4 regions of the Mesorhizobium sp. M0088 genome follow, and region 1 is predicted to be linked to each of the others. Evidence: riboswitches for the same ligand, from Rfam matches in the RefSeq annotation. Region 1 holds a riboswitch; each other region holds the start of a gene.
What was found. Region 1 has a riboswitch for cobalamin ahead of metE (5-methyltetrahydropteroyltriglutamate--homocysteine S-methyltransferase). Riboswitches for the same ligand answer to the same signal wherever they lie in the genome.

Region 1 (7,437 bases):
TTGGCGCAGGCGATCGTCTCGTTGGCGAGGCCGGCGATCTTTGCCATGCTGAGACCCTCACTCATCAATTGCTGGCCGAGCCCCATAAGGCCGCCACCCTCTGGGTCGTCGCCATGATACTTCGCTACTAATTCCGAAGCTCCCGGAATGGCCTCGATCATGCGCGCAACGGGACCGTCGGCCGCGTGGCTTTGCAGGAAACCCAGCATTAACCCAACGCCCTTCTCTGCGAGAGCCGGGCCGATGCCGGCACCAGTGGCGATGCGCGGTAAGAATTCTTCCATGCAGGGTCTCTCTCTCTTTGATAAGGTTTACACGGGGCCGGTCCGGCGCCCAGCGCCCTTGGCCGAACCACAATTGAACTCCACAAAAATAGGCCGGCGGAAGTGCTATTGCGCGTAAAACCGCCTCTGTCAACGCAAGCTGCGTCGGACGTGCGTGTTTCGCGAACCGAAGATCATTCCAATTCACATCATTACGCATTGGCAACCGCACAGTTTGCGGTGGCTCGCTTATGGGCCAATGCCCTGCGCCCGTCAAATGATGACGACAAGGTGGTCATCGCCTAGGATCTGTGGATCGAGGTGTGAGGCAGTTACAGCCGGTGGACCTGCTCAAGCGCCGCGCCGGCACAAGGGCTAGATTGGCGATACTGCGCGTATTGGCCATGTCTTTCCTCGCGGGATGTTCGTAGAAGCGGAACTATATGCCGGTGTGACGATCGACAAGGCGGACCGGCTATTCCGATAGGACATCCATACTGTCGCATAGACCGTCGCTGCTTAGGTATTGAAACCGCCATCGCTGGTGACATCACAATGTGCAGTCGGCGGGTGTCGATAAGGTCGATTCACGCAATCAGCAGGTCCGGAGGAACGAATGAACCCTGAGGTTTCAAAAGCTCACTTTTCGCAAGGCGTGCAGCGCACATCGTGCAAGAGATTGCCAGTCTTGCGGGTGCTCTCGACTTTCTCAACGATGGCGGGAAGATCGCAGTGACCGAATCTACGAAGCCGCCGCCAGGGCGTGCTTTGATGCATACAAACGGTTGTCGAGCAGGGATACTCCTCCTCCCTGAAGTCCAATCGAGAAGAGCGATCACTTCCAAGAGGGTCCCAGCTCAGCCGCGAAAACAGGTGCCAGACCCCGATCCTCTCCCTCAACTGATCTAGCTCAGGGCGTTCATGAGCCGCAGATCGCATAGTGGCTGCGTGCACGACGCAGGAAGACCATTTATGAAAATCCTATTCAGAACGATGGCTGTCACCTTGCTGGCACCCACCGCCTTTGCTGCGGATTCGATCCCCACCGACCTCAGAGATACGGCATTGGCCACCTTCAGGGCTTTGCCATCCACCACGCCGACAGTAGCCAACAACCCGAACACCCCGGAAAAGATCGCTCTCGGCAAGGCACTGTTCTTCGATCCACGCGTCTCGGCGTCAGGCGTTTTGTCGTGCAACTCGTGCCACAACCTGGCCACGGGCGGCGACGACAATCACGAAACCTCGATCGGCCATGGTTGGCAGAAGGGACAGCGCAACGCGCCGACTGTACTGAACGCTGTCTTCAACATCGCTCAGTTCTGGGATGGTCGTGCCGCAGACCTGAAGGCTCAGGCGAAGGGACCGGTCCAAGCTGGCATCGAAATGGCCAATACACCGGACCAAGTCATCGCCACGCTCAAGTCCATGCCGCAATATGTCGAGTGGTTCGATGCAGCTTTTCCGGCTGAAGCCGATCGGGTCACCTTCGACAACTTCGCCAAGGCGATCGAAGCCTTCGAGGCGACATTGGTCACACCGGCCCCGTTCGACAGCTTCCTGAATGGTGATGAGCTTGCCATGACTTCCGAACAGAAACAGGGCCTGGCGCTTTTCATGGACAAAGGCTGCTCGTCCTGCCATGCCGGCATCAACGTTGGTGGGCAAGCCTATTTCCCCTTTGGCCTCGTGGAACAGCCCAGCGCCGAGGTCCTGCCGGACAAAGACAAGGGCCGATTCGCGGTCACCAATGCAGCCGATGACTACTATGTTTTCCGCGTGGCGCCGCTGCGCAACGTTGCACTCACCGCGCCATACTTTCATTCGGGCAAGGTTTGGGATCTGAAACAGGCCGTCGCTATTATGGGGACCACCCAGCTTGGCGTAGTACTGGCGGACGAAGAAGTTGATCTGCTTGTTGCCTTCCTCAACTCGCTGACCGGAGAGGCACCCGAGGTCACCTATCCCATCTTACCCTCCGAAACGGCGACAACGCCCCGGCCTGTAACGCAGATCTTAGGAAAATAAGGGCCAACTGGCTGCGGACGTCGCAATCGAAAATGATTGCGGCTTTTACTTGGGCCACACGAATTGCCACGTCCATCTCCGAATTGGCGGGACACGCTAGCAATACCCGAAACCTGCAACCTCGCCCGTAGTCTGCGCAAATCAACTGGGGAAGCGGACAGACGCGCAGCATCATATATTGTCGCCGCCTGAGCGAACATGCCAAGCAGTCTACTTTGAGAAACGACGTGTGTACGATTTGTTCGAGGCGCGGGGCCTGTATGTTCCCAAGGACCAATACTATAGCGTGGTGTCACATTTATATTTCTGCGGGATGAGGACACGTGCCGAAGGAAAATTGCACATTTTCGCCGTGTGGCTTATTTTCAAGAGTGTGATCGGGTTGGCATATTCCCGGCCGACATCCGCCGGCCGGCAACTCCCCACACGGTGAGGAAGAGAAGCCTCACGCCTGCACTTTCTGCCGGAGCGCGCGCGCTGCAGCGACCATGTTCATGAGGGCAGGGCGGACCTCCTCCCATTTGCGTGTTTTGAGGCCACAGTCCGGGTTTATCCACAGTTGTCCGTCGGACAGTCGCTCGCGGGCAAGCATGACTAAGTCCGAAATCTCGCCGACTTCCGGGACGCGTGGTGAGTGAATATCATAAACGCCGGGACCGATTTCGTTCGGATATTTGGAGCTCGTGAAGGCGTCCAACAGCTCCATCTTCGAGCGCGACGTCTCAATCGAAATGACATCCGCATCCATTTCAGCGATCGCGGGAATGATCTCGTTGAACTCCGAATAGCACATGTGGGTATGAATTTGAGTCGCGTCCTTTACACCCGTTGAAGCGATCCGGAAGCATTCGACAGCCCAGTCGAGATAGACTTTCCAGTCAGATTGGCGCAGTGGCAATCCTTCGCGAAACGCGGCCTCATCGATCTGGACCATCCTTGCGCCGGACCTTTCGAGATCCGTCACTTCGTCGCGGATGGCGAGCGCGATCTGGCGGCAGGCTTCGGAGCGGGGTACGTCGTCGCGAACAAAAGACCAGTTGAGAATGGTGACTGGGCCTGTGAGCATTCCCTTCACGGGCTTTTCCGTAAGCGACTGGGCGAATTGCCACCAGCGCACTGTCATCGGATTGCGCCTCGATACGTCGCCGAAAATGATGGGGGGACGCACGTAGCGCGACCCATAGCTTTGTACCCAGGCATGCTGGGTGAGCGCGAAGCCGGACAACTGCTCGCCGAAATGCTGTACCATGTCGTTTCGCTCGAACTCACCGTGCACCAGCACGTCCAGCCCGATCTCTTCCTGCCAGCGAATTGCAGCCTCGATCTCCTTCTTCAGGAACGTCTCATAGTCGACATAGCTCAGCTGGCCCTTCGCATGAGCGGCCCGCGCCTTGCGTACCTGCGGCGTCTGCGGGAAGGACCCGATGGTCGTCGTCGGGAACGGCGGCAGCCCGAGTGAGCCGGCTTGGACTCTGGAGCGCTCGCCAAAAGCGCTCTCTCGTCGCTTCGCGCTGTCCTCAATGCTAGCGATCCGCCCCTGAACAAGCGGGTCATGGATCCTCGTGGATGTCACGCGCGTGGCGGCAGCCTCGGCAGACGCTTTCAACGCGCCTGCCACCGCATCCCTGCCTTGGGACAGGGCCCGGGCCAGCAAGACCAGCTCGTCGGTCTTCTGGGCCGCGAAGGCGAGCCACGACCTGATGTCGGCGTCGAGTTCCGTCTCCATGCGCAGATCAATCGGCACATGCAGCATCGAGCAAGAAGGCGCGATCTCGACGCGGTCCAAGGGCCAGCCGGCGACGATCGGTTTGATGCGGTCGAGAATGGCGGGCAGGTTCGCACGCCAGACGTTGCGGCCATCGATCAAGCCAAGCGAGAGCACCAGATCCTTCGGAGCGAGCCGACCCACCGTTTCCAGCTGCTCGGGAGCGCGCACGAGATCAATATGCAGCCCGGCCAGGGGCAGAGAAACCGCGGTTTCGAGATTGTCCCCCAGCGACCCGAAATACGTAGCCAGCATGATCTTCAGCTCGGGCGCGGCTTTCGACAGCTGGCCATAGGCGAATTCGAACGCAGCTCGTTCGTTCGGGTTCAGATCGAGGACAAGCGCTGGCTCATCGATCTGCACCCAGTCGGCTCCCGACAGCTTCAGCTTCTGCAGGACTTGCTCGTAAACGGGCAGCAGCCGCGGTAGGAGCGCGATGGGACCGAACCCCTCGGCAGGCGATTTCGCCAGCTTGAGGAAGGTGATGGGTCCAAGGATGACTGGGCGTGTGTGAATGCCGAGAGCTTTAGCCTCGAGGAAGTAATCGACCGGCTTCGATGACGAGAGGGCGAACGTCTGATCATCATCGAGTTCCGGCACAATGTAGTGGTAGTTGGTGTCAAACCACTTGGTCATTTCCATCGCGGTTACACCAGGTCCATGAGCCTCCTCCTGGTGACCAGCGTGTCCACAATCCTCCGTCTGACCCTGGTTGCCGCGCGCCATTGCGAAGTAGATGTCAAGTGGGACCTCGCCGCTATTCCAGCCGTAACGGGATGGAACGGCCCCGACCATGGCTGCGGTGTCGAGCACATGGTCGTAAAGCGAGAAGTCGTTCGACGGGATTTTCGACACGCCGCGATCGCGCTGCTCTTCCCAGCTAGCGGCACGGAGCGCCTTCGACGTCGTGAGAAGGTCGCCAGCGGACGATGTTCCGGACCAGTAGCTTTCAAGCGCGAATTTCAGTTCTCGCCGACGACCGAAGCGCGGCACGCCGAGCGTTGCTACAGGAATTTCCTGAGAGTCAGTCATGTCATACCCCGATGGTTGGGGCGCCGATGACAAGGAAGGCGCTAGCAGACCGGCACGAACGCCGGCTTGCAGCGGCCACCGAGACACCCCGCCCGTGGACGTAAATCGCCGTGGCAGGTCTCCTGGCTCGCGGGGTCATAGCCTCTACCCGTCTTCCTGAGGGTATTCGCCTCAGTGACATGAGTGGGGTTGGCTCGCCGCTAACAGTTGCGGGGGCAGCGCCGGCATTGCACCGGCTTCCCTCTTAGCTCCGCTGCGGCAGCGCCGCACGCGAGAACCACGACACGCAGACAATCACAGCAGTCCGCTCTTTTGTCAATGACGCATAACGAAATGTTTATGTCGTTATGTGATTTCGCTTTTACACTTGTCTAACATTCTGAAATATTCAGTCGCCCATTGGCGGCGCTGCTCCGCTGCCACCATTGTCCAACTAATGGATCCCTGTCGGGCTGCGACATCCCTCGCAGGTCGCCGATGAAGGATTTCGGACAAGACTTCAAGCGCGTGACAACGTCATTAGAATGCAGAAGATCGCATTGGTGGCGATGTTTAACGATGCGGCCGCAAGCCGTGCGTGCGTGGTAGAAGCGGTTTTCTCGGAGAGAGCCAAACCGTGGTCCGAGGGGAATTGGCACGCCAGTCGTCATCACGGGTGACTAGGCAATCGTGATGACTCCGCTCGGCGGCAAGAGACCACACTGACGGAGCCTGGCTCAAGGGTCTGATGCAAAGCCCGACTGTGGTCCCGATAAGCCGCTTAAGCCGCATTCAGGCGGTCAGGATAAGTATCTCTCTCTCCAAGCGCTCGGCATTGAGGGATGCGCAAATGCAGGCAAAGCTCGCGTGCTTCATATTCTGCATCATACGATCGGCAGGACCCAGTTTTTATCCAGTGCACGCGTCAGCGCGGTGTGCAATTCTGGCTCGGTCCGATACGAAGGCATTTGGGCCTCGCTGATCCAGCCCAAGCCAACATAGTGGAAGTGATCCGCAGGGACCGTAACCCGGCTGCTGTCCAGTTGCCGAACGAAGTCCGCTGACCAATGGTGGATCGTATACGCTTCAAGTTTGTCCATCATCCTCCGCCAGCGTTGGATGCGTTCTTCGCGCGGCATGCTGGCCGCTCTTGAGATCGCGGTAGCTATCTCGTCGGAGAGCCTCGGATTTACCAGCAGGGCGTCCTCGCCGAAGTCTTCGGCCGCGCCGGCAAACTTCGATAACACCAGAACGCCAGGGTCGCTCGGATCTTGTGCAGCAATGTATTCTTTCGCCACAAGATTCATGCCATCGCGCAACGGCGTCACAACGCAAACACGCGCGGCTCTGTAAAGACCCGCTATCTCAGCTTGGGTGAACGACCTGTTCTCATAGATAATCGGCATCCACTCGTCCGTGCCATGCCGGTTGTTGACTTGATTGACGAGTCTTTCGACGTCGCGCCGATATTCGCTGTACGCTTGGATGTCGCCACGTGAGGGAGTTGCGATTTGCAAGAGCGAGACACGTTGCGGCTCGACTGCCAGCAGATCGAAAGCTTTAATCCGATTGTCGATGCCCTTGGTGTAGTCGAGCCGATCGACGCCGATAACTAGCTTTGCTCCGCCAAGTTTCAACTGCGAAATGTAGGCTTTCTGCGCCTCAAGCGAATCTGCGGCACACTGTTCGAATTGCTTCGGATCGATACCTATAGGAAAATTTTGGCATTGCGTCTGGCCATGGTCCGAGAAAACGACCCCGTTCTTGCTCTCCAGCCCCAAATGAGATTGGACACAGGCGAGGAAATTGCTCACATCACGGTCGGTCTGGAAACCGAGCAGATCATACTCGAGCATACATTTCATTAGCTCGCCAGAATTGGGCACGCGCTCCATCATGTCAGACTCGGGCCATGGCGTATGCAGGAAATGGCCGATCGGCCGGTCAATGCCGAGTCTGTGCAAATCAGCGCCGAGCGGCAGGAAATGGTAGTCATGAACCCAGTAGACTGCGTTATCTCCCAATTCGGACACCGCGCGCGCCATGAAGGCATTGACGTCGCGATAACTTTTATAATCCTCTTCCGAGCCTGAGATCCGGTCCGGCAGCGAGTGGAGCGCCGGCCACAATATTGAATTTGCAAAACCTTGATGGTACCGAGAATAGTCCGCTGCCGGCCCATCGAGCCACCCGATTTGACCTTTGCCACGCTGCACGAGGGGCACCTGTTGCTTATCCCCGTCGCCCAGATGCTCGGAAAAACCTACCCAGACCGCGCCGGAACGCTCCACGACGCACTCCAGGGCCGCCGAAAGCCCGCCTGTCTTGGGCTGATCAGAATTGACAGTCGCACCGCGGTTGGAAATTGCG
Region 2 (7,437 bases), on a different contig from region 1:
TGCTGGATCGATCTCGCTCTCGCCCTTGAAGGAAATGGCGCCGGCCAGGATGCGGCCGTCGAGCTCGGGCAGCACGACATGCATGGCAAGGTCGGCGGGCGCCAGGCCGCGCTGGTTGTTCTCCCAGATGTCGCGGCGGGTGGTGGCGACGATGACCTGGAAGACCGGCACGCCGGCGCGGTCGAACAAGGTCTCATTGCCGGGTTCGGCACCGGACGCGAAAGCGGTAGCGGTGATGATGGCGGCGGGTTTCAGTGAGGCGAGTGCTGTTTCCACGAACGCCAGGGATGCCGGGTCCTTGAGGCTGGAGACGAAGATGGGGACTGGGTTGATGCCGCGCTGTCGCAGAGCTTCAAAAAGTGCGTCGATCGGCGCGACATCGGCGGCCAGCAGCATCGAGCGGTAGAACAGGATAGGCACGACCTTTCCCTCCCCCTCGAGGGGAGGGTGGCCCGCAGGGCCGGGTGGGGTCGGTACGACCGGACGCGGCGTTTCTTTGAGTCGGCGCGCTTCGGAGAGGACCCCACCCCCGGCCTGCGGCCGGACCCTCCCCTCGAGGGGGAGGGGGACGACGCCACGTCCGGGTTCGTAGTAGCCAGCTTTGGGCACGGCGACCGGTTCGACGAAAGACGCATCCGACCCCGCCAGCCGCGCCAATCTCCGCACCAGCGCGCTCATATTCGCCGGGCCGCCCTCGCGGAAATAGTCGAGCAGGCCGTCCAACTCTTCGCGCGGCAGCGTGGAGGCTTCGATCAGGCGCAAATCCTCGTCGCGGCATTCGCCGGGCAGCAGCGCCAGTTTTATGCCGCGTTCGCGGGCGGTCGAGGCGAGCTGGTCGCAGCCGTAGCGCCACCAGTCGTAGCCGCCGAGGATGCGCACGAGGATGATCTTGGCGTGGCGGGCGACGCTGTCGATCCAGAGGTCGACGGACATGGGATGGCGCAGGTCACGAAGTGCGGCCAGCCGCATCGAGGGCAGGCGGCCGGCATCGGCCTTCCAGGCTGCCGCCAGTCCGGCGAGGTCGCTGTCGGTGAAGGACAGCGCCACGATATCCGCCGGCGTCTGCCGCAGATCGACCGGCTCGGCGAGGTCGTCGAGCGAGGCGGATGTCGTGGTGAGGATGTGCATCGCGACCCGTGTCCGAAATCAGCCGGCGAGTATACGCTCGATCGCCGGGCGGTTCAGCCCTTTCAGGCCGATGACGACGAGACGCGAGCGGCGGTCGTCCTGCGCAGTCCAGGCGCGGTCATAGTAATGATTGACGCGCGGCCCGACGGCCTGCAGCAAGAGCCGCATCGGCTTGCCGCCGACTTCGACGAAGCCTTTTACGCGCAGCACGTTCTCTTCTTCTGCGACGGTGGCGACGCGCTTTGCCAGCTCGTCCGGATTGGCGATCGAGGCAATGTCGACGATGAAGGTGTCGAAGTCGTCATGCTCGTGGTCGAACGCGCCGTCATGATGGGACTTGCGGTTCTGGATGTCGTCCTCGACGGCGAGACCGAGCCCGAGCAGCACCGAGGGATCGACCTTGCCATGCGATGTCGGCACGATCTTCACCGCGCGGGCGGAGTGTTCGCCAATGATGGTATTGGCGCGGGCGGTGCCGGCGGCGTCCATCAGGTCGCTCTTCGACAGGATGATCAGGTCGGCGCAGGCGATCTGGTCCTCGAACAGTTCTTCCACCGGGTCGTCGTGGTCGAGCGTCTCGTCCCCGGCGCGCTGCGCCTGCAGGGCATCCATGTCGTTGGCGACGCGGCCTTCGGCCAAGGCCGGGCCGTCGACCACGGCAATGACGCCATCGACAGTCACCCGGCTTTTCACGCTCGGCCACTGGAAGGCCTGGACCAGCGGCTTGGGCAGCGCCAGGCCCGAAGTCTCGATCAGGATGTGGTCGACCCTCGGCGTCAGCGACAGGATCTTGTCAAGCGCCGGGACGAAATCATCGGCGACGGTGCAGCAGATGCAGCCATTGGCCAGTTCGACGATGTTTTCCTCCGGGCAGGTGTCGATGCCGCAGCCCTTCAGGATCTCGCCGTCGATGCCGATGTCGCCAAACTCGTTGACGATGATGGCAATGCGCTTGCCGCCGGCGTTTTCCAGGAGATGGCGGACCAGCGTCGTCTTGCCGGCGCCGAGGAAGCCGGTGACGACGGTGCAGGGAACGCGGGAGAGGTTCGCAGACGAATCTGGGGCAGTCATGGTCAGTCCTTCAGCATGTCGAGGGGAGGGATGCGGGCAACGAGGCCACGCTTCAGGCTATCGGGACGGCCACGCCAGGGAATGAGACCGTCGGTCGAGGTGGCGAAAAGCTTGGCGCCCGTGACGAGGTCGGCGCCGCTGGTCTCGGTCAGGTCGCCAAAGACATAGCTCCAGCAGCCGTCGCGCAGGATGGCGGCGCTGAGGCGCCGCTTGCAATTGCCAAGGCATTCGACGCTGCGGATGCGGATGTCGTCGCCGGATGCGGCGCGGCGCGTATCCTCCGCCAGCAATTCGCCGGCGCGAGGATGGGCGTCGGAGCCGGTCTCATCGCGGCAGGAGGCGCAGACGATGATGGTGACGCCGGCCAAGGCATCATCATGGCCGGACGAAATATCCGCTGTGCCAGCCGAAAAACTGCTGTCGTGGTCCAAAGATCGGGCTCCTTGCCCGGAAACCCGCCGGGCGATCGGATTCTATAGTCGCAGACGGCAGGTCTCCTGGCTCGCGGGTCATCGCCTTGGGTAGCCGCCTTCCCGGGAACTCCCAGTGGCTTTCGGCCTTGGCTCTTCGCTTACAGTTGCGGGGACAGCCGCGGATTTGGGATTTTGCCCCGCACCGCATTCCCTCTTAGCTCTTGCCGTTGCGGGCAAGAGACCATCTGAACCGGATTTAGGCTTTTGCGGGCGGCGGTGTCAACGCGAGCTTACGACATGGCGATGTCGGCCAGCGCCGGACCCAAATCGCCGGCCGGGGTCACTTCCATGCGCTCAAGGCCAAGCCAGCCCTGCATCTGCTTCAATTCCTCGAACAGTTCTGCAGCGGTTTCAGGTGGCGCCTTGGGCTCGGCGTAGGCCGCATGGACCCGCAGCACGCTGGCCGGACGATCTGCCTTGAGGTCGACGCGTGCCACGATCCTGTCGCCGAGCAGGAACGGCAGGACATAGTAGCCGTATTGCCGCTTGTCGGCCGGCGTGTAGATCTCGATGCGGTAGTGGAAGTCGAACAGCCGCTCTGTGCGCGAGCGTTCGAAGACGACAGGATCGAACGGCGCCAGCAGGGCGCGGGCCTCGACTTTGCGCGGCAGGCGGGCATCCCGGTGAAGATAGGCCGGCTTGTCCCAGCCTTCGACGCGCATCGGCAGCAATTCGCCGGTTTCAACCAGTTCCTCCAACCGGCCTTTCATATCGGCCGGCGACAGGCGGAAATAATCGCGCAAATCGCCTGAAGTCGCCACGCCGTGGGCGCGGGCGGAAATGCGCAGCAATTCGCGGTGCGCGTCCTCAGGCGTCGGCACCGGCAGATCGAGGACCGCCTGCGGCAGCACGCGCTCGGGCAGATCATAGAAGCGCTCGAAACCGCGACGGTGCGCCGTGGTGATGCGTCCGGCCCAGAACAGCCATTCGAAGGCATGCTTGGCGTGGCTCCAGCCCCACCAGCCGCCCGAGCCTTTCTGGCCTTCGAGCGCGGAAGCGGCGATCGGGCCGCGCTCGGCGACCTGGCGGTAGATCTCCTCGATATAGGCGGCATGTTCGCGGCCCCATTTGGCGAGGCCCAGATACATTTCGTCGCCGCGCTCGGCGCGCTGCATGCGCCAGCGCATCAGCGGGTAGGTCTCGACCGGCAGGAAGGACGCCTCGTGCGCCCAGTATTCGAAAACCGTGCGCTTACGCGTCACGGCCGCGTTGTCGAGCAGCGAGAACGGGTAGGGACCAAGGCGCGAATAGAGCGGCATATAATGAGCGCGCACCACCGCGCTGACGGAATCGATCTGCAGCAGGCCGGTGCGGGAGAGGGTGCGGGCAAAATGCCGGCGGTCGGGCGTGCCGGTCGGGCGGGGATCGAGAAACCCCTGGGCGGCAAGCGCGATGCGACGGGCCGTGGGGAGCGAAATCTTTTCCTTCATGCAGGCATCACTTTGAAGTGTTTTGACCGAGGGTCGAATGGCTGATTCCAACCCATGCTAGCAGGGTTTTGGCGGCATCCATGTCAGGAGAGAAAAGTGGAGTAAAAAGCGAAGGAAATCAAACAGGAGCGGATCGGACCAGTTTGCCGCGATATGCCGTCCAGGTCGGTGTTTTGAACAAGGTTTGACTTGCTTCGCTGGAAGTGCTGCGCTAACCCTCGCCGCGTTGCAGCATAGGCCCTTAAAACGGTTCAGCGGTTAAACTGTCACGCTTCCGCATTAGGGTCCGGTGCTGTAATCAAACTGGATTGGCGCCAACGGAAAGCCGAGCATGAACGCACTCTTGAGCTCATACCTGCCCATCGTCCTGTTCATAGGCGTGGCGCTGGTTGTCGGCCTGGCGCTGCTGGCCGCGCCCTTCCTGGTGGCCTACCGCAATCCCGATCCCGAAAAGCTTTCCGCCTATGAGTGCGGTTTCAACTCGTTCGACGACGCCCGCATGAAGTTCGACATCCGTTTCTACCTGGTGTCGATCCTGTTCATCATCTTCGACCTGGAAGTGGCCTTCCTGTTTCCGTGGGCGGTGTCGTTTTCGAAGATCGGCATGCTCGGTTTCTGGTCGATGATGGTGTTTTTGGCGGTGCTGACCATCGGCTTTGCCTATGAATGGAAAAAAGGAGCGCTGGAATGGGATTGAACGACAGTTCAGGCACCCTCGTCGCGCCGAAGCCCAAGGGTATTATCGATCCCAACACCGGCAGGCCGGTGGGGGAGGACGATCCCTTCTTCCTCGAGATCAACAACGAGTTGGCCGACAAGGGCTTTTTGGTCACTTCGACCGAGGCGCTCATCACCTGGGCGCGCAGCGGGTCGCTGATGTTCATGACGTTCGGCCTCGCTTGCTGCGCGGTCGAGATGATCCACACCTCGATGCCGCGCTATGATTCGGAGCGGTTCGGCGTCGCGCCGCGCGCGTCCCCGCGCCAGTCCGACATCATGATCGTCGCCGGCACGCTGACCAACAAGATGGCGCCGGCGCTGCGCAAGGTCTACGACCAGATGCCGGAACCGCGCTACGTCATATCGATGGGCTCCTGCGCCAATGGCGGCGGCTACTACCACTACTCCTATTCGGTGGTGCGCGGCTGCGACCGCATCGTGCCCGTCGATATCTATGTGCCCGGCTGCCCGCCGAGCGCCGAAGCGCTGCTCTACGGCATTCTTCTCTTGCAGAAGAAGATCCGCCGCACCGGCACGATCGAACGGTAAATCCATGACCGCATCCCTGAGCGAACTGTCGAACTATCTCGGCGAGAAGCTGATCGGCCGCGTGAACGAGGCTGATATCGCCTATGGCGAACTCACCATCCGCGTCGAGCCGCGCGATCTGGTCGAGGTCATGACCTTCCTGCGCGACGATGCGCGCTGCCAGTTCATCTCGATCATCGACGTCTGCGGCGCCGACTATCCGTCGCGGGCCAAGCGCTTCGACGTCGTCTATCATCTGTTGTCGCCGAAGCAGAATGTGCGCATCCGCATCAAGGTGCAGGCCGACGAGGAAACCATGGTGCCATCGATCACCGGCGTCTTTCCCGGTGCCGACTGGTTCGAGCGCGAGACCTACGATCTCTACGGCGTGCTGTTTTCGGGCCATCCCGATTTGCGCCGCCTGTTGACCGACTATGGTTTCGAAGGCCATCCGCTGCGCAAGGATTTCCCGCTGACCGGCTTCGTCGAGGTGCGCTACGACGACGAGGCCAAGCGCGTTATCTATGAGCCGGTCGAGCTCAAGCAGGAATTCCGCAATTTCGATTTTTTGTCCCCGTGGGAAGGTACGGATTACGTGCTGCCGGGTGACGAGAAGGCAAAGCAGTAAATGGCTGAAACTTCGGTCCGCAACTTCAACATCAATTTCGGCCCGCAACACCCTGCGGCGCACGGCGTTTTGCGCCTTGTGCTGGAGCTGGACGGCGAAGTCGTCGATCGCGTCGATCCGCATATCGGGCTCTTGCATCGCGGCACCGAAAAGCTGATCGAGGCCAAAACCTACCTGCAGGCGATTCCCTATCTCGACCGGCTCGACTATTGCGCGCCGATGAACCAGGAGCACGCCTTCGCGCTTGCCGCCGAGCGCCTGCTCGGCATCGAAGTGCCGAAGCGCGGCCAGCTGATCCGCGTTCTCTACTGCGAAATCGGCCGCATCATGTCGCACATCCTCAATGTGACGACGCAGGCGATGGACGTCGGCGCGCTGACGCCGCCGCTGTGGGGCTTCGTCGAGCGCGAAAAGCTGATGGTGTTCTATGAGCGCGCCTCGGGTTCGCGCATGCATGCCGCTTACTTTCGCCCCGGTGGCGTCCATCAGGATCTGCCGCAGAAATTGGTCGAGGACATCGGCAAGTGGATCGACCCGTTCCTGAAGTCGATCGACGACCTCGATCAGCTGCTGACCGGCAACCGCATCTTCAAGCAGCGCAATGTCGACATCGGCATCGTCTCGCTGGCCGATGCCTGGGCCTGGGGTTTTTCGGGCGTGATGGTGCGCGGTTCGGGTGCTCCCTGGGACCTGCGCAAGTCGCAACCCTATGAATGCTATTCGGAAATGGATTTCGACATTCCGATCGGCAAGAACGGCGACTGCTTCGACCGGTACCTCGTGCGCATGGAAGAAATGCGCCAGTCTGCGAAGATCATGCGCCAGTGCGTCGATCTCCTGCTCGGCAAGGAAAGCACCGGGCCGGTGTCGAACCTCGACGGCAAGGTGGTGCCGCCCAAGCGCCAGGCGATGAAGCGCTCGATGGAAGCGCTGATCCATCACTTCAAGCTCTACACCGAGGGTTATCGCGTGCCGGCCGGCGAGGTTTACGCCGCGGTCGAGGCGCCGAAGGGCGAATTCGGCGTCTATCTGGTTTCCGACGGCTCCAACAAGCCCTACCGCTGCAAGCTGCGCGCGCCGGGTTTCGCGCATCTGCAGGCGATGGATTTCCTCTGCCGCGGCCACATGCTGGCCGACGTCACCGCCGTTCTCGGCTCCCTCGACATCGTGTTTGGTGAGGTCGATCGCTAAATGTCAGTCCGCCGTCTCGCAGAAGCCAGCGTCCAGCCAGCATCCTTCGCCTTCAACCGGGCGAACGCGGCTGCGGCGAAGCAATGGATCAAGAAGTACCCGAAGGGCCGTGAGCAGTCGGCCATCATTCCCTTGCTGATGATAGCGCAGGAGCAGGAAGGCTGGGTGACGAAGGCGGCCATCGAGACGATTTCCGACATGCTCGGCATGCCGCGTATCCGCGGGCTCGAAGTCGCGACCTTCTACACGCAGTACCAGTTGAATCCGG
Region 3 (7,437 bases), on a different contig from region 1:
TCTGAACATTCTCCACGGCATCGACCTCGATATTAAATCGGGCGAGTTCATCGTCTTCGTCGGCCCGTCGGGCTGCGGCAAGTCGACATTGCTGAGATCGATCGCCGGGCTCGAGGAAATCACCTCCGGCGAGCTCAGAATAGCCGGCGAAGTGGTGAACGACGTGCCGCCGTCGAAACGGGGCATCGCCATGGTGTTCCAGTCCTACGCGCTCTACCCGCACATGACCGTCTACGACAACATGGCGTTCTCGATGAAGATCGGCAAAGAGAACAAGGCCGAGATCGACCGCCGCGTGCGTCAGGCCGCCGAGATCCTGCAGCTGACCAAATATCTCGACCGCCTGCCCAAGGCGATGTCGGGCGGCCAGCGCCAGCGCGTCGCCATCGGCCGGGCCATCGTGCGCAATCCGAAGGTGTTCCTGTTCGACGAGCCGCTTTCGAACCTTGATGCGGCGCTGCGAGTCGCCACCCGCATCGAAATCGCCAAGCTCAAGGAATCGATGCCCAACACGACCATGATCTACGTCACCCACGACCAGGTCGAGGCAATGACGCTCGCCGACCGCATCGTGGTGCTCAAGGACGGCCATATCGAGCAGGTCGGCACGCCGATGGACCTCTACAAGAAGCCCGGCAATCTGTTCGTTGCGCAATTCATCGGCTCGCCGGCCATGAATATCCTGCCCGCAACCATCGACAAATCAGGCAATCCGACCGTCGTCAGCCATGTCGGCGGACGCAAGGCAACCGTGCCGATCGCGACGCCGGCTTCGGCAAAGGGCGCTGCGGTGAGTTTTGGCGTGCGGCCGGAGGACCTGATCATCGCCAGCGGCGCGGACTATCTGTTCGAGGGGACGGTCGACTATGTCGAGCAGCTCGGCGAGGTGCAGCTGGTCTATGTCGACATCGGTCGCGCCGACCTGCCGCTGGTGACCAAGCTGCCCGGCAATGTCGAGGTCAAGCGCGGTTCGACATTGCGGCTGAGCGCCAATGGCGAGGACCTGCATCTCTTCGACGCTGACGGACGGTCGTTTGCCCTTCATGAGGCTGAAGCGAAGGCGGCCTGAGGCAGAACCGCGTCTTGGACAAAAAAGAGCAGCGGGCCAGGCCCGCCGCTCTTTTTTTGAAGATCAGCTTCGGCTGTTAACGGCCGAAGAGATTCCGGTCGCTGCCCTGAGGAGCGGACTTCTCTACGTCGCCCGACGAATTGAGCAGCTTCTCGACGAGGCCACCGCTGTTGCGGACCGAGCTCGTATGCGCGCTGTCAACCGAAGTAACCGCAGGCTGGTTGGCGCCGTTGGAGCCAAAGTTGTCGCTGCCGGCGAAAGCACTGCCGGTGATGGCCAGAACGGCGGCGGCAGCAATAAGGATCTTGTTCATTTTAGTCTCCTGAATTCTGGATTTCGCCAGACGGCAGACACAGCTGCCGTCGCTTGCGAAATTGGTTTTAGCGACCGAAGAGGTTACGATCGCTGCCCTGAGCGGGTGTCTGGGCAGCCGGTTCCGAGGTCTTGGTGGAAGCCGTGTACGACTGGTCCACAGCGGCGGCAGGCTGGTTGGCGCCGTTCGAACCGTAGTTGTCGCTGCCCGCGAAAGCGCTGCCGGTGATGGCCAGAACGGCGGCGGCAGCAATGAGGATCTTGTTCATCTTAAATACTCCTGAATGTCTGAATTTCGAATGTCTGAATTTCGCCAGGGCAGCGGGCGAGCCCGCCGTCGACTGGGAATCGGCTGTTAGTTGTTGCCGAAGAGGTTGTGGTCAGCACCCTGGGCAGGCGCCTGAGCAGCCGGTTCCGACTTCTTGGTCGAAGCGGTGTACGAGCTGTCGACAGCAGTGGCTGCCGCGGCGTTCGAACCGTAGTGGTCGCTACCAGCGAAGGCGCTGCCGGAAATGGCCAGAAGGGCTGCGGCAGTGAGAATGATCTTTTTCATTTTTGTACTCCAGTATCGTCTTTTTCCGTCCGTCTAGCGGCGTGTCTTGGAAATGAAATCGCGTCGTTCGGACAACCCCGATGTGGGAGGGCAACCCCGCCTTTTCCAATCACGAAGTTGTTCCGTGTGGACCATGAATCCACACCTTGAAATTGTGCCAGGGGAATCTAGAGATACATTTTTGCTTTCTATATCAGCATGTTAAGTTTAACCATCCGATGGATCACTGACTGTTTCAAAGGCCCGGCGTTCACACCATCCTGCACGCACCGTCAACAGAAACGAACCGTTCGGTTCGATTTTAGGTCAAGCTAATAGTCACTTTTCGAAACCGTTAACCTTTTTTGACCCCCGCCAAGGGTCGGACTCGGGAAGATCGCAGCCGGCAAATGGCCGCCCGGGAGGCGGGATTTCGGCCCGCGACGATCTGCGGTGACGTTTCGCATGCCGTGTCGCGCCGCATGGATACGATGTCGTTTTCATGCCGACGGCGCGCCAGCGATCGTGGTTAGATCATACCCATCTCAGGTGCCGCTTCGTGACGACGAGGCGGAGAATTGGGAAGCCGGTCAGAATCCGGCGCTGCCCCCGCAACGGTGGTGGAGTTCAAGTCGCAACGGGAGACCACTGGGCAACTGCCTGGGAAGGTGTCGCGATGGTCCGCAAGGACAACTCCAGAGCCCGGAAACCAGCCCGAGATTTTTAGACTCGACTGATCGCGGTGGGCGGTCAAGAGGTGGATAGCGCATGTCCGGCACCTAGCCGGCCTGCGTTTCAATCCTTCCTCCATCACCACCAGTTCAGTCCTTAGAAACGAGGACAGGACATGGATACCCGCAACGACATGCTGAGGCTCCTGAAGGGGCGCCGGCAAGGCTTTTCGCTGGAGCAGCCCTTCTACACCGATCCAGACTACTTCAAGCTCGACATGGAGCTGATCTGGTATCGCGACTGGCTGTTCATCGGCCATGATTGCGAACTGCCGAAGCCGGGCAGCTACATCACCGTGCAGATCGGCGACTATCCGGTCGTCCTTGTCCGCGACCAGCAAGGCAAGATCAACGCCTTCCACAATTCCTGCCGCCATCGCGGCAGCCGCGTGTGCAACGCGGAAAAGGGTACGGCGGCAAAGCTCGTCTGCCCCTATCATCAGTGGACCTATGAGCTGGACGGCCGCCTGCTGTTTGCCCGCCAGATGGCCGACGGTTTCGACAAGAGTGATTTCGGCCTGAAGCCGGTCGCCTGCGAGAGCGTCGGCGGCTACATCTTCATCTGCCTGGCCAAGGAGCCGGCGGATTTCGCGCCGATGCGGGCGATGATCGAACCTTATCTTTTGCCGCACCGTTTGCGTGAGGCAAAGATCGCCTTTGAGAGCACGATCATCGAGAAGGGCAACTGGAAGCTGGTCTGGGAAAACAACCGCGAGTGCTACCACTGCGTCGCCAATCACCCCGAACTGTGCAAGACCTTCCCCGAGGCTCCGACCGTGACCGGCGTCCAAGGCGCCGACAGCGACCCTGAAATGGTCGCGCACTGGGCCAGATGCGAGGCATCAGGCTTGCCGAGCAAATTCCGCATCGATCCGGCAGGGCAGTACCGCGCCACCCGCGCGCCGCTGCTGCGCGATGCCGTCAGCTACACCATGACGGGAAAACGGGCGGTCCAGAAGAACCTGTCCGACAGCGTTTCAACCGACCGCATCGGCTCCTTGCTGCTCTACCACTATCCGACCACCTGGAACCATATCCTCGGCGACCACGCCGTCACCTTCCGCGTGCTGCCGATCAGTGCCACGGAAACCGCGGTGACGACGAAATGGCTCGTCCACAAGGATGCGGTCGAAGGCGTCGACTACGACCTCGCTGAGCTCACCCATGTCTGGACCGAGACCAACGACCAGGACCGCCGCATCGTCGAGGAAAACGCCTTCGGCATCCTGTCGCCGGCCTACGAACCAGGCCCCTATTCGGAGCTGCATGAGGGCGGCGTGATCCAGTTCGTCGAGTGGTACGCGTCGTTCATCGGGCCGCGCCTTGCCGAAGGCGGCCGGCCGGCCCTGCGCAGCGTCGCCTAGCTCAGGGGACAAGAGGATGAATGCGATGACGGACCTTGGCCTCTATCGCCATCTCGACCAGATGACGCCCTGGAACGACCGGCTGCAGGTGCTGGAAGTGATCGGCGTCAGCGACGAAGCGCCGGACGTGAAGACCTTCACCTTCCGCTCCGACAACCAGACCTGGTTCCGCTACAAGCCGGGCCAGTTCGTGACGCTGGAACTGCCGACATTGGACGGGCCGCTGATGCGCACCTACACGCTGTCGTCCTCGCCGTCGCGGCCATTCTCGATCGCGGTGACGGTCAAGGCGCAGGCGGGCAGCACCGGCACGCGCTGGATGTTCGACCATCTGACGCCGGGCTCGCACGTCAAGGCCTATGGGCCGACCGGTGATTTTTCGCTGCATAGCCACCCGGCGGCCAAATATCTGTTCATTTCGGCGGGCTCCGGCGTGACGCCGATGATGTCGATGCTGCGCTGGTTGAACGACTGTGCGCCATGGACAGATGTCGGCTTCGTCAACTGTGCGCGTCGCCCGGAAGAGATCATTTTCCGCAAGGAACTCGAGCTGCTCGGCAGCCGCATGCCCGGCCTGTCGCTAGGCTTCATGATCGAGGAGCGGTCGAGCCGCGAGGGCTGGTTCGGCCATATGGGCCGCATCGACGCGATCCGGCTGCCATTGCTGGCGCCCGATTTCCGCGAGCGCGAGATTTTCTGCTGCGGCCCCGATCCCTTCATGCGCGCCGTGCGCGGCATGCTGGACGCCGCCGGCTTCGACATGGCGAAATACCATCAGGAAAGCTTTGCTGCGCCTGCCGTGGAGGAGATCCCGGCGCCGTTCTCGCCGCCGGCGGAGGACGGCGCTGCTGCTGCCGTCGAGGCCGTGACACCTATCCGGTTTTCGCTTTCCGATGTCGATGCCGAATGCGTCGCCGGCCAGACCGTGCTGCAGACGGCACGCGCCTCTGGGGTGCGGATTCCCGCCGCCTGCGAGTTCGGCCTGTGCGGCACCTGCAAGGTGAGGAAGGTCGCGGGCGATGTCGAGATGAGTCACAATGGCGGCATCCTCGATCACGAAATCGAGGACGGCTTTATCCTCGCCTGTTGCTCGAAGCCGCTTTCTGCGCTTGAAATCGAAGCGTGACCGGCTGCGCTCGCCCCCGAGCCTGCGCCATCTTGCCAAAAACCCTGCAAATGGTTAGACGCCTGCAACGGTGGGGTTGACCGTAGGCCCGAAGATCATCTCCGCGGCCTGCTCGGCGGGGGAGCAAACATGCGACAATCCGGCATCTATGCCATTGCCAGCAAGGATATCGTCTTTGAATCCTTCGACGGCGAAGCCGTCGTTCTTGACCTGACCACGGGTAAATATTTCGGCTTCTCTGATTCAGGCAGCAGACTTTGGGATGCACTGTCGTCCGGCGTGCCTGCCTCCGAACTGGTCGGCGCCGCGACCGGCATTGGCGCCCTCGATGCCGCCGCGATTGACGGCTTTGTTTCACAATTGCTCGAATTCGGTTTGCTGGCGGCCGTAACCGATGGCGTGGCAAGACCGGCTCCAAGCGAATTGCTGGCTCAGCTCGCCGCTGCCAGAGAGCCCCTGAAGGTCGACATCCATGACGATCTCGCCGATCTCATTGTCGTGGATCCCATCCACGAGGTCGAGGAGCCCCTCGGCTGGCCCGCGGTGAAGCAGGCCAACTGAAGCGCCCATCAGGTTCTCGTTGCCGGGCAGCTCCGGAACAGGCAGACCCATGCCGAACGTCACTCTCGAAAACTTGGTTGACTACGCACGCCATGTCCTGGCGCAAGCAGAAAGCAGCGCCGCGCATTATCCGCTGACCTGCAAGGTGGGCTTGCCGCATCTGGATCTGACCGCGCATGTCAGCGTCGGCGCATTGGCGGATGCCGTCGCTCATGGCTTTGTCACGGCTCCGGGCAACCGAACGCCTGCCGACAGCTGCCGCGTCTTCGTCGCACATCCCGGCATAGACGGCATCGCGGCACCGGTCAGTTGGGGCCAGGGGCCCTTCACGCAGCATGGCTTCGCCACCCGGCTGGCGGAGGCCGGATTGCGCGGCAACCATTTTCACGACCTGGATTTCTGGCAGTTCTATGATCCGCAACGTCGCGTTGGCGTGCAGTTGATGGCTTCGGCCGATGCCTTTCCACCGTGGGAGCCGGGAGCGCCGCTGCGCCCCTTCCTCCATTGGGAATATGCGGCGCGCGGCATGCGCCTTGCCCATGCCGGCACGCTCGGCGCCAATGGCAAGGGCGTGCTGTTGGCCGGCGCGGGCGGGGCCGGGAAATCCGGAACCGTCGCCGCCGGCCTCCTCAACGGACTGGACAGCGTCGGCGACGACTATGTACTGGTCGACCTCTCCAACGGCCTGACTGCCCGCCCGCTGTTTTCAACACTCAAGCAGGATCCCCAGGGATTCGCTCGGCTCGGGCTGAAGCACCGGCTGCCGGCGCATGGTCCGCTCAACTGGCAAGGCAAGCATGCTTTTCACATTGATGACATCGCGCCCCGGCCGGTGCCTGAAACTCTCGACATTGTCGCGCTGCTGGTGCCACATATCGGCGGAGGCGAGGCAAGTTCGATCGTGCCGGTGTCGCGCAGGGATGCCATGATCGCCTTGGCGCCGTCGGGCATAGCGCAGATGCCGGGCGAGCGGGAGAGCGGCTTTCGCTTCTTCAGCGACCTGACCCGCCTGCTGCCGTGCTATCGTCTGTCGCTGGGGACGCAGCCACAGGAGATAGCCGGCACGATTGCGGACTTTCTCACGCGGGGCGCTTCGTGAAACTGAGCGTGATAATGCCCGTCTACAACCGTGAGCGCTATGTCGTTTCGGCATTGCGCTCGCTGGTGCGGCAGCGGGACGCCGCCGATCTCGACATCATCGTCATCGACGACGGCTCGACCGACGGCTCTGCTGGGGCCGTGCGCTCGATGATGCGCGAAAACCCCTGTATCCGACTGTTCCAGCAATCCAACATGGGCGTGGCCAGGGCGCGCAACGCCGGGCTGCGGCAACTGCCGCCGGATGCGGAGTTCGTTTCGTTTCTGGATTCTGACGACATCTCGCTGGCCGGACGGTTCAAGAAGGACCTCGCGCGCTTCAGAGCAGACCCCGGACTCGAGCTAACCTACTCGCTGATGACGCTGGTTGATCGGATTGACGATGAGCGGCTGAAACCGGCAGTCGACAGCCGCACGATGACGCTTCGGGGAATTTCGCTGAGCGCCGCCGTGTTCAGCAGAGGGCTTGTCGACCGGACGGGCGAGTTCGATGAGGATTTCGAGCAGGCTGAGGATACCGACTATCTGCTGCGCGTTTTCGAGGCGGGACCGAACTACGAATTGTTGGACGCCGTCGCGATCTACTACCGACGCCATGCCGGAAATGTCACCAAGGAACATAGCGGCAGGGTCCGCAACCACTT
Region 4 (7,437 bases), on a different contig from region 1:
TCGGGCTCTTGACGCTGCTCGCGTTGACGATCGTGGCCTCGCTGAAGGCTGTCGGGATCATCCTTGTCATCGCCATGCTGATCGCGCCGGGAGCGATCGGTTTTCTTTTGACGAAGAGCTTTGAGCGGATGCTCGCCATTGCTGCCGCGGCCGCCATCGGGTCGAGCGTCGTGGGAACGATCCTCAGCTATCACATCGACGCAGCCACGGGCCCGACGATCGTCGTGGTTCAGGCCGGCGTTTTTTTGCTTGCCCTGTTCCAGTCGAAGCGCCCAAAGCAACAGGTGCAACTGGGCATTTCGGGAGAGTAATCGCGGCCCTGACCGAGACCACGCTTAAAGCCGGTTGCGGATCAGCATGGTGACGACGAAGAACGCGCCGACCGAGCTGGTGATGATGCCGATCGGCAGTTCCTGCGGCGGCAGCAGCGTTCGGGCCAGAAGGTCGCTGGCCAGCAACAGCACCGCGCCGAACACGGCGCAGCTGGCAACCAGGCGCAGGTGCAAGGGGCCCGCCAGCGGCCGCGACAGATGCGGGATCATCAGCCCGACGAAGCCGATGACGCCGGCGACCGAGACCAGGATCGCCGTCGAGAAGGCGGCGACGAGAAAGGTCATCCTTCGCATCCGCGCCACCGGCACGCCCAGGCTTTCGGCGGCGTTTTCGCCGGCCAGGAAAGCATCGAGCCGGCGGTGGTTCCACAGCGCGTAAGCCAGGATAGTGCCCGCACCCAAGGCGCCGAGCCAGATATTGTCCCAGCGCGCCAGGCCGAGCCCACCCATGGTCCAGAACAGCACGGAGTGCGCGGCGCGCTGGTCGCCGGCAAAGACAAGATAATTGGTCAAGGCGGTGAACATGAAGGACACGGCAAGGCCGGCAAGGATCAGCCGCTCCGGGCCTTGCCCCCTCACCCGCGCAACCAGCAGCAGGACGACACCGGCAGCCAATATGCCGCCGGTGAAGGCCGCGACCGGCAATGTCCAGATGCCGAAACTGTCTCCGAAGACGGTGATGACGGAAACCGCACCCGCGGCGGCGCCCGACGACAGGCCGAACAGGAACGGGTCGGCAAGGTCGTTGCGGGTCACCGTCTGCAGCAGCGCACCGACGACGCCGAGACCGGCCCCGACGCAGATGGCCAGGACCGTGCGCGGCAGCCGCAGATCGACGACGATCTTGCCGACCGGCCCGGACACGTCGTGCCCACTGAAGCCGATTGCGCGGCCAAGTGCTGCAACAACGTCGGTCAGCGGGATCAGCGTCGAGCCATAGGCGATCGACAGCAATGCGAGAGCAGCGATCGCCGCCGCTCCCACCAGCATGGCCAGTGCGAATGCCGGATGGCGCAAACCTGGAAATGCGTCGTGTCTGTCAGGACGCGTGCGACGCACTACCAGGATCTTTTGCTCATGCATGTCGCTGCCCCAAAACCGCTGCGCACTTTTGGGCGACAGGCATCAAAACGCTTCCGGATGCATGGCCTTGGCGATTTTGTCGATCGCTTCGATATTGGCGGGTCCGGGTGTCAGTTCGGCATAGCGCAGGGCGACGAAGCGCTCGTTCTTGACCGCGTCCGTCTCTTTCATGGCCGGATGGACCTTCAGGAAATCGAGCAGCTTCTTGTAGCCGCCGCCACCCTGGTAATCGAGCAGGATGAGGAATTGCGGATTGCGCGACGCCACCGTTTCCCAGTCCGTGTTGCCCCAGCTGGTGTCCATGTCGGCCATGATGTTGTCGCCGCCGGCGGCTGATATCATGGCGCTGGGGATGGCGAACTTGCCTGCGGTGAAGGGCTTGTCCTCGCCGGAATCATAGAGAAACACTCGCGTTGCCTTGCCGTTGCCGACCTTGGCGGTGATGTCGGCGAGCCGCGTCTTCCAGCCGGCAACAAGCTTCTCCGCCTCGGCCTCCTTGCCGAAGATCTTGCCCAGCTTTTCGACGTCGCCATAGAGCAGGTCCATCGAGGCGGCTGGACGGCTCTTGTCGAGATGGACGCAGCTTTCCGTCAGCACCAGCGTCTTGATGCCGTGCGGGGCAAGCGTATCGGGTGTCACCTCGCCGCCCGGCTTCATGCCATAATACCAGCCGGCGAAGAAGAAATCCGGCTCGACCGCGACGAGGTTTTCGAGCGTCGGATATTTCGGCGCCAGTTCCGGGATCGAACCCTGCTCGGCCTTGAATTCGGGACCCACCTTGTACCATCCGGTGATGCCGGTCAGGCCGACGATCGACGGCTGCAGTTTCAGCGCGAAAGCCATCTCGGCCATGTTGAGATCCTGGATGACGGCGCGCTTCGGCGGCGCATCGAAGGTCAGCGGCTTGCCGCAGCTGTCGACCGTGACCGGGAAGGCCAGGGCTGTCGAGGCCAGCAGCGAGAAGACAAGCGAAAAGGCCAGGCGTTTCACGGGTTTGCTCCTTGTGGATGGGATTGGGTCGACTATGAAATGGCTTCAATCACGTCGGCGGCGCGGCACGGTTCGGCACATCGAACACCGTCAGTTCGCGGTCTTCGGTCGGATGGCGCAGACGCAGCACATCGATGCCGAAAATCTCGCGGATCAGCTTTTGGGTCAGCGCTTCGCGCGGTGCGGCGAGCGCTTGCAGACGGGCATGGTTCATCACCGCCACCCTGGTGGCGAACGGTGCCACCAGCGCCAGATCGTGCAGCACCGCGATCACCGTCATCTCGAAGCCTGCCACGAGGTCGAGCAGTTCGCCGCGGGCACGCGGGTCGAGATGGTTGGTCGGCTCGTCGAGGAACAGGATTTTTGGCTGCTGGGCGATGGCGCGCGCAAGTTGGGCGCGCTGGCGCTCGCCGCCCGACAGCGAGCCGATGGTGCGGCCAAATAGCGGCAGCAGGCCGGTCCGGCGCAGTGCATCGACGACGATCTCGCGCTCCTCGCTCCTGCGCCGCAGCCCGGCGTGCGGAACCCGGCCAAGCTCGACATAGTCGATCACCGCCAGCCGCGGATCGGGCTGGTCGGTCTGGCCGACCACGGCAATGTGCAGCGCCCGTTCGGCGGCTGAAATCCTGTCCAGGCGGCGCCCGCCGAGCTTCACCTCGCCGGAGCTCGGACGCAGCATGCCCGACAGCATGCGCAGCAGCGTCGTCTTGCCGGCGCCGTTGGGACCGATGATGGCAAGGCGATCGCCGGCGGCCACCGAGAAGCTGACCGCATGGACCAGATCCCGCCCATTCGCCGTCACGCAGAGGTCACGGGCTTCGAGAAGCGCTACGGTCATCGGCTGCTGCCCGCCGGCTTGTCGGGACGGCAAAGCGTATATACGACGATGCGATGGATGGAGCCGTCCAACTTTCCGTCACTTTCCAAAACTGGCGACGGAAGGAAGCTGGCGAACCGGCCGACAAGACCGGAGTTCGCGTTTCCTCCCGGCACACCCCGTCCGGTCAACTCAGTGATGGCAGGTCTCCTGGCTCACGGGTCGTTGCGCCATCCAGCCTTCCCAGCCTTGCCGGCCAGTGGCATTCACGGATTTTGCTCGCCGCTTACAGTTGCGGGGGCAGCCACGGTCTGGACCTGCGCAGGCCTCACCGTGTTCCCTTTTCACCCCTCGCCTTTCGACTCGGGGACCATCACCGCTTCAGCGTAGGTTTCCCCCAATCGCTTCGCAATGGATTTCTCGGACGGAGTGGTGGGCCAGCTAAGGGAAACAGGCATTTCATGCTCTCGATATGTAATAATATAACATACCTAAGAGATGACGCCGGTCGCTGTCAAGCGAAAGCTCATGGGGGCGGTTGGCCGGATGGCGACCGGCGTCGGGACAGATTGCACGGGATGCGCAATTTCGATCAAACTGGCCGTGCCAGGAAACGGCAGGATGATCTGGCCAATGCGAGGAGAAAATGGACCCGACCGAGAAAGCGCTGTGGTTCGTCGAAAGCCATCTGCCGGAGGCGATCTCGCTTGATGATGTCGCGCAAAGCAGCGGCGTGTCGCGTTTTCATGTGACGCGCGCCTTCGGCGCCGCCACCGGCCGGTCGGTGATGGGCTACATGCGCTCACGCCGGCTGACCGAGGCGGCGCGCAAGCTGGCGGGCGGGGCGCCCGACATCCTCGCCGTCGCGCTCGACGCCGGCTACAACTCGCATGAGGCGTTCACCCGTGCCTTCCGCGATCAGTTCGGCACCACGCCGGAACTGGTGCGCGCGCAGGGCACACTCGACAAGCTCGACCTCGTGGAGCCGATCCTGATGGACCAGTCCCTCCTCACCAATCTCGAACCGCCGCGTTTCGAGACCAGCCGGCCGTTCCTGATGGCCGGCCTCGGCGAACGCTACAGCTGCGAAACCAGCGCCGCCATCCCGATGCAGTGGCAGCGCTTCGGCCCCTATATCGGCAACATTCCGGGCGAGACCGGCGACGTCGCCTATGGCGTCTGCGTCAACGGCGACGATGCCGGCAATTTCGACTACATCGCCGGCGTCGAAGTGTCTGACTTCTCCGACCTGCCCAGGGACTTCTACCGGGTGCGGGTGCCGGCGCAGAAATATGCGGTCTTTGCCCACCGCGAACACATCTCGACCATCCGCCGGACGGTCAACACGATCTGGAACAAATGGCTGCCGGCCTCCGGGCATGAGATCGCGGACGCGCCGGAATTCGAACGCTACGGCCCCGAATTCGACCCGCGCAGCGGCAAGGGCGGGCTGGAGATCTGGATACCGGTGAAGGCGTAGTCGGTCAGGCCATCGGCAACGCCGGCCAGCGATCGGCGATCCGGCCGCCGGAAAACACCGCGATCGACCCGAACTGCTGCAGCACGGCTTCGCTCTGCGTCGGCCTTAGAAACGCGTAGTCCCCGGGCTTTGCGGTCGCGTCGGCGGGCAAGCCCATGAATTGCTGGTTGGAGGACAGGCCGAGCAGCCCGTTCGCCTTCATGCCTTCTGGGAAGACCGGCTCGGCCATCCACTTGCCGCCATAGAGGTAGCAACCCTTGCGCGGGAACCGGCCGAGCGCCTGCAGCAGGCGAGTGACGGCCGGCGGGCCGGGCAGCATCGGCTCGACCATTTTCAGGATCGGCGTGGCGATGAAGGCCGCCGGCTGGAAGCCGTCGAGGCCTGGCGTATCGAAGTCGCTGGGCAGCACAAAGGCCGAGCCCATCGAGACCTCATTGGCCGCGCCGCCATGATGAAGCAGCGCGGTCTTGCTGCCGCCGATGTTCAGGATGCGGCGCTGGTCGGCGCCGAGACAGGCGACGAACGCCGAGGCCTGCGCCGACGCCTTTGCCAATGCCTTTGCCGGTCCGCCGAAAAGGCCAGGAATGAGCGGCGCATGCGCCTCGTAGGCCATGACGCCTTCGCAATGCAGCCGGGCCGGCAACGCGCTCAACGCCTCCGACAAGGCGTCAGGATTGGCGAACCCGCCGCGATGCAGCCCGACATCGATCTCGAAAGCGATGCGCAGGCCGATGCCGAGTTCGTCTGCCAGCGCGCCATATTCCGCCAGTCTTTCCTCGCTGTCGATCAGCCAGCAGACGCGCGACCAGTCGGTATCGGCTTTCACCAGCGCCGCCCTTGCCGCGCCGATCGGCATCGGCTTGCCGTAGAGCAGATCGGCATCCGGGAACGCCTTCAGCACCGCCTCGCTGATCGGCGGGTGGAAGGTCATGAAGCGCTCACTGCCAAGCGCCTTGGCGATATACGCAAGCAGCGGCAGGCAGGCGAGCGATTTGTCGACCAGCCGCACGGCCAGGCCGGGATCCACTCTCCCCTTCACCAGGGCAATGTTGCTGTCCAGCCGGTCGCGATCGAGCAGCAGGCAGGGCTGGAAGATGCCGGCTTCCTTCAGCGCATCCGAGAGGGTGGAAAAATAGGTGCTCATCATTCGATGCCGAACAAGCCGGCCATGTAGGGGGAGACGAAGCGGTTTTGCGGATCGATGTCGCGGCGCACCGCCATGGCATCGTCCCAGCGCGGGTAGAGCTTTTTCATATCCGCCGCTTTCAGGCTGTGCATCTTGCCCCAATGCGGCCTGCCGCCATATCTGCGGAAGATCGGCTCTGCCGCCCGCATGAACGGCAGAGGATCGTTCGCTGCATCATGGTGGATGGCGATGGAGCAGGTCAGCCTGTTGTAGAATGGCGAAAGCCAGAACTGGTCCGGCGCGACCGAGCGCACCTCCATCGGGAAATAGACCTCGGGAAAGCGCTTCTCGGTCAGCTCGATGATCTCGGCCAGCGCCTTCGGCCCCTCCTCGAACGGCAAATGATATTCCATCTCGTTGAACTTGGTCTGCCGGTCGCTGGCATAGACGTTGAGCCAGTCCTGCACGTAGTCCTCGGCGGGAAATCTGGCGGCCGCCGAACGGATCAGGCGGCCACGCAGCGATGGCAGCCAGGCAAGTGAGGTGCGCAGCCGACGCAGCGTCCTCAAACCCGCCTCGTCCTCTTCCGGCGGCCGTGCGGTGGGTGCGGCGTCGCTGAAATCGCTGGCGATGAACTGCGCATAGCCGGAGAACGGAATGTAGTAGAATTCGGCCGAGCGATGCGCGGCCATCATCGCCTCGAAGTCGCGCAGCATCTCAGTGATCGGCAGCACATATTTGCGGCGGCGCAACCGGTAGGTCGCGATGTTGTTCAGCGTCACTTCGGTGAGCACGCCGAAAGCGCCGAGCGCGACGCCGATGGCGTGGATCATGTCCTGATCCCCTGCCCGCTTGAAGTCGCGGACCTTGCCAAGCCCGTCGACGATCTGCACCGTCTCCAGCTGCGTGTGATAGGCGCCGAGCGTCGGCCCCGAGCCGTGCGTAGCGGTACCCAGCGCGCCGCCGATCGCCTGGCGGTCGATGTCGCCCATATTGGGCAGGCCCTGGCCAATGCCTTGCAGGATGCGCATCAGCGGGCCGAGCCGGGTCCCTGCCCGCACCCGCGCCCGATGTGTTTCGGCGTCGTGCGAGACCAGCCCTTCCAGCCTCTCCAGGGACAGGATCGTGCCTTGCGATTTCACCAGCGGCGTGAAGGAATGACCGGCACCGGCGACGCGCACCGGGCCAGGCGCGGTCCGGACGAGATCACCGAGTTCACCGGCGTCGCCGGGGCTGGCGATCAGCTTGGGCTCGGCGCTTACAAAGCCCGACCAGTTGCTCCAAATGTTCGACATGCCACCCCCCGCTCAGGCAACCGCACGACGGCGACGCGACACAAGGACGAAGAGACCGAGCAGCGCCACGCTGGCGACCGCGCTGGCGGCGGCGAATTCCGGCACCGGCCGGAAATCCCTGCCGTCGATGAGCAGCGACGCCGCGATCGGTCCGATCGCCAGGCCGAAAAGCTGGGCTGCCGGCACCAGCAGCACGGCGGTGCGCGTCTCGTCGGCGGTGATCGCCAGACGGATCTGGTAGGGCACGATGAACAGCAGGATAAAGCCCATGGCCAAGGCAGCGACCCAGAACGTCGTCAGGCCAGGGCTACTGG

Region 2: it holds a riboswitch for cobalamin, as region 1 does, so the genes downstream of both, NKJ67_RS32610 (DUF1636 family protein) here and metE (5-methyltetrahydropteroyltriglutamate--homocysteine S-methyltransferase) in region 1, are expected to answer to the same signal.
Region 3: it holds a riboswitch for cobalamin, as region 1 does, so the genes downstream of both, NKJ67_RS02225 (aromatic ring-hydroxylating oxygenase subunit alpha) here and metE (5-methyltetrahydropteroyltriglutamate--homocysteine S-methyltransferase) in region 1, are expected to answer to the same signal.
Region 4: it holds a riboswitch for cobalamin, as region 1 does, so the genes downstream of both, NKJ67_RS24280 (ABC transporter ATP-binding protein) here and metE (5-methyltetrahydropteroyltriglutamate--homocysteine S-methyltransferase) in region 1, are expected to answer to the same signal.

Annotation. Positions count from the first base shown of each region.
Region 1 covers NZ_JAMYUI010000022.1:49,590-57,026, forward strand. Annotated here, with positions in the region: gene NKJ67_RS24645 (hypothetical protein) at 1-284, opposite strand, end outside; gene NKJ67_RS24650 (cytochrome-c peroxidase) at 1,236-2,291, shown strand; gene metE (5-methyltetrahydropteroyltriglutamate--homocysteine S-methyltransferase) at 2,737-5,088, opposite strand; cobalamin riboswitch at 5,184-5,385, opposite strand; gene NKJ67_RS24660 (alpha,alpha-trehalose-phosphate synthase (UDP-forming)) at 5,952-7,437, opposite strand, start outside.
Region 2 covers NZ_JAMYUI010000038.1:30,234-37,670, reverse strand. Annotated here, with positions in the region: gene cobN (cobaltochelatase subunit CobN) at 1-1,128, opposite strand, end outside; gene cobW (cobalamin biosynthesis protein CobW) at 1,147-2,199, opposite strand; gene NKJ67_RS32610 (DUF1636 family protein) at 2,202-2,630, opposite strand; cobalamin riboswitch at 2,670-2,873, opposite strand; gene NKJ67_RS32605 (winged helix-turn-helix domain-containing protein) at 2,903-4,102, opposite strand; gene NKJ67_RS32600 (NADH-quinone oxidoreductase subunit A) at 4,434-4,799, shown strand; gene NKJ67_RS32595 (NuoB/complex I 20 kDa subunit family protein) at 4,790-5,371, shown strand; gene NKJ67_RS32590 (NADH-quinone oxidoreductase subunit C) at 5,376-5,978, shown strand; gene NKJ67_RS32585 (NADH-quinone oxidoreductase subunit D) at 5,979-7,169, shown strand; gene NKJ67_RS32580 (NADH-quinone oxidoreductase subunit E) at 7,170-7,437, shown strand, end outside.
Region 3 covers NZ_JAMYUI010000001.1:489,867-497,303, forward strand. Annotated here, with positions in the region: gene NKJ67_RS02205 (ABC transporter ATP-binding protein) at 1-1,069, shown strand, start outside; gene NKJ67_RS02210 (DUF680 domain-containing protein) at 1,146-1,382, opposite strand; gene NKJ67_RS02215 (DUF680 domain-containing protein) at 1,450-1,650, opposite strand; gene NKJ67_RS02220 (DUF680 domain-containing protein) at 1,737-1,934, opposite strand; cobalamin riboswitch at 2,444-2,645, shown strand; gene NKJ67_RS02225 (aromatic ring-hydroxylating oxygenase subunit alpha) at 2,761-4,008, shown strand; gene NKJ67_RS02230 (FAD-binding oxidoreductase) at 4,034-5,134, shown strand; gene NKJ67_RS02235 (PqqD family protein) at 5,264-5,695, shown strand; gene NKJ67_RS02240 (serine kinase) at 5,745-6,794, shown strand; gene NKJ67_RS02245 (glycosyltransferase family 2 protein) at 6,791-7,437, shown strand, end outside.
Region 4 covers NZ_JAMYUI010000021.1:119,124-126,560, forward strand. Annotated here, with positions in the region: gene NKJ67_RS24265 (metal ABC transporter permease) at 1-311, shown strand, start outside; gene NKJ67_RS24270 (FecCD family ABC transporter permease) at 336-1,322, opposite strand; gene NKJ67_RS24275 (ABC transporter substrate-binding protein) at 1,458-2,405, opposite strand; gene NKJ67_RS24280 (ABC transporter ATP-binding protein) at 2,455-3,243, opposite strand; cobalamin riboswitch at 3,406-3,612, opposite strand; gene NKJ67_RS24285 (AraC family transcriptional regulator) at 3,869-4,702, shown strand; gene NKJ67_RS24290 (DSD1 family PLP-dependent enzyme) at 4,707-5,846, opposite strand; gene NKJ67_RS24295 (D-arabinono-1,4-lactone oxidase) at 5,846-7,123, opposite strand; gene NKJ67_RS24300 (MFS transporter) at 7,136-7,437, opposite strand, start outside.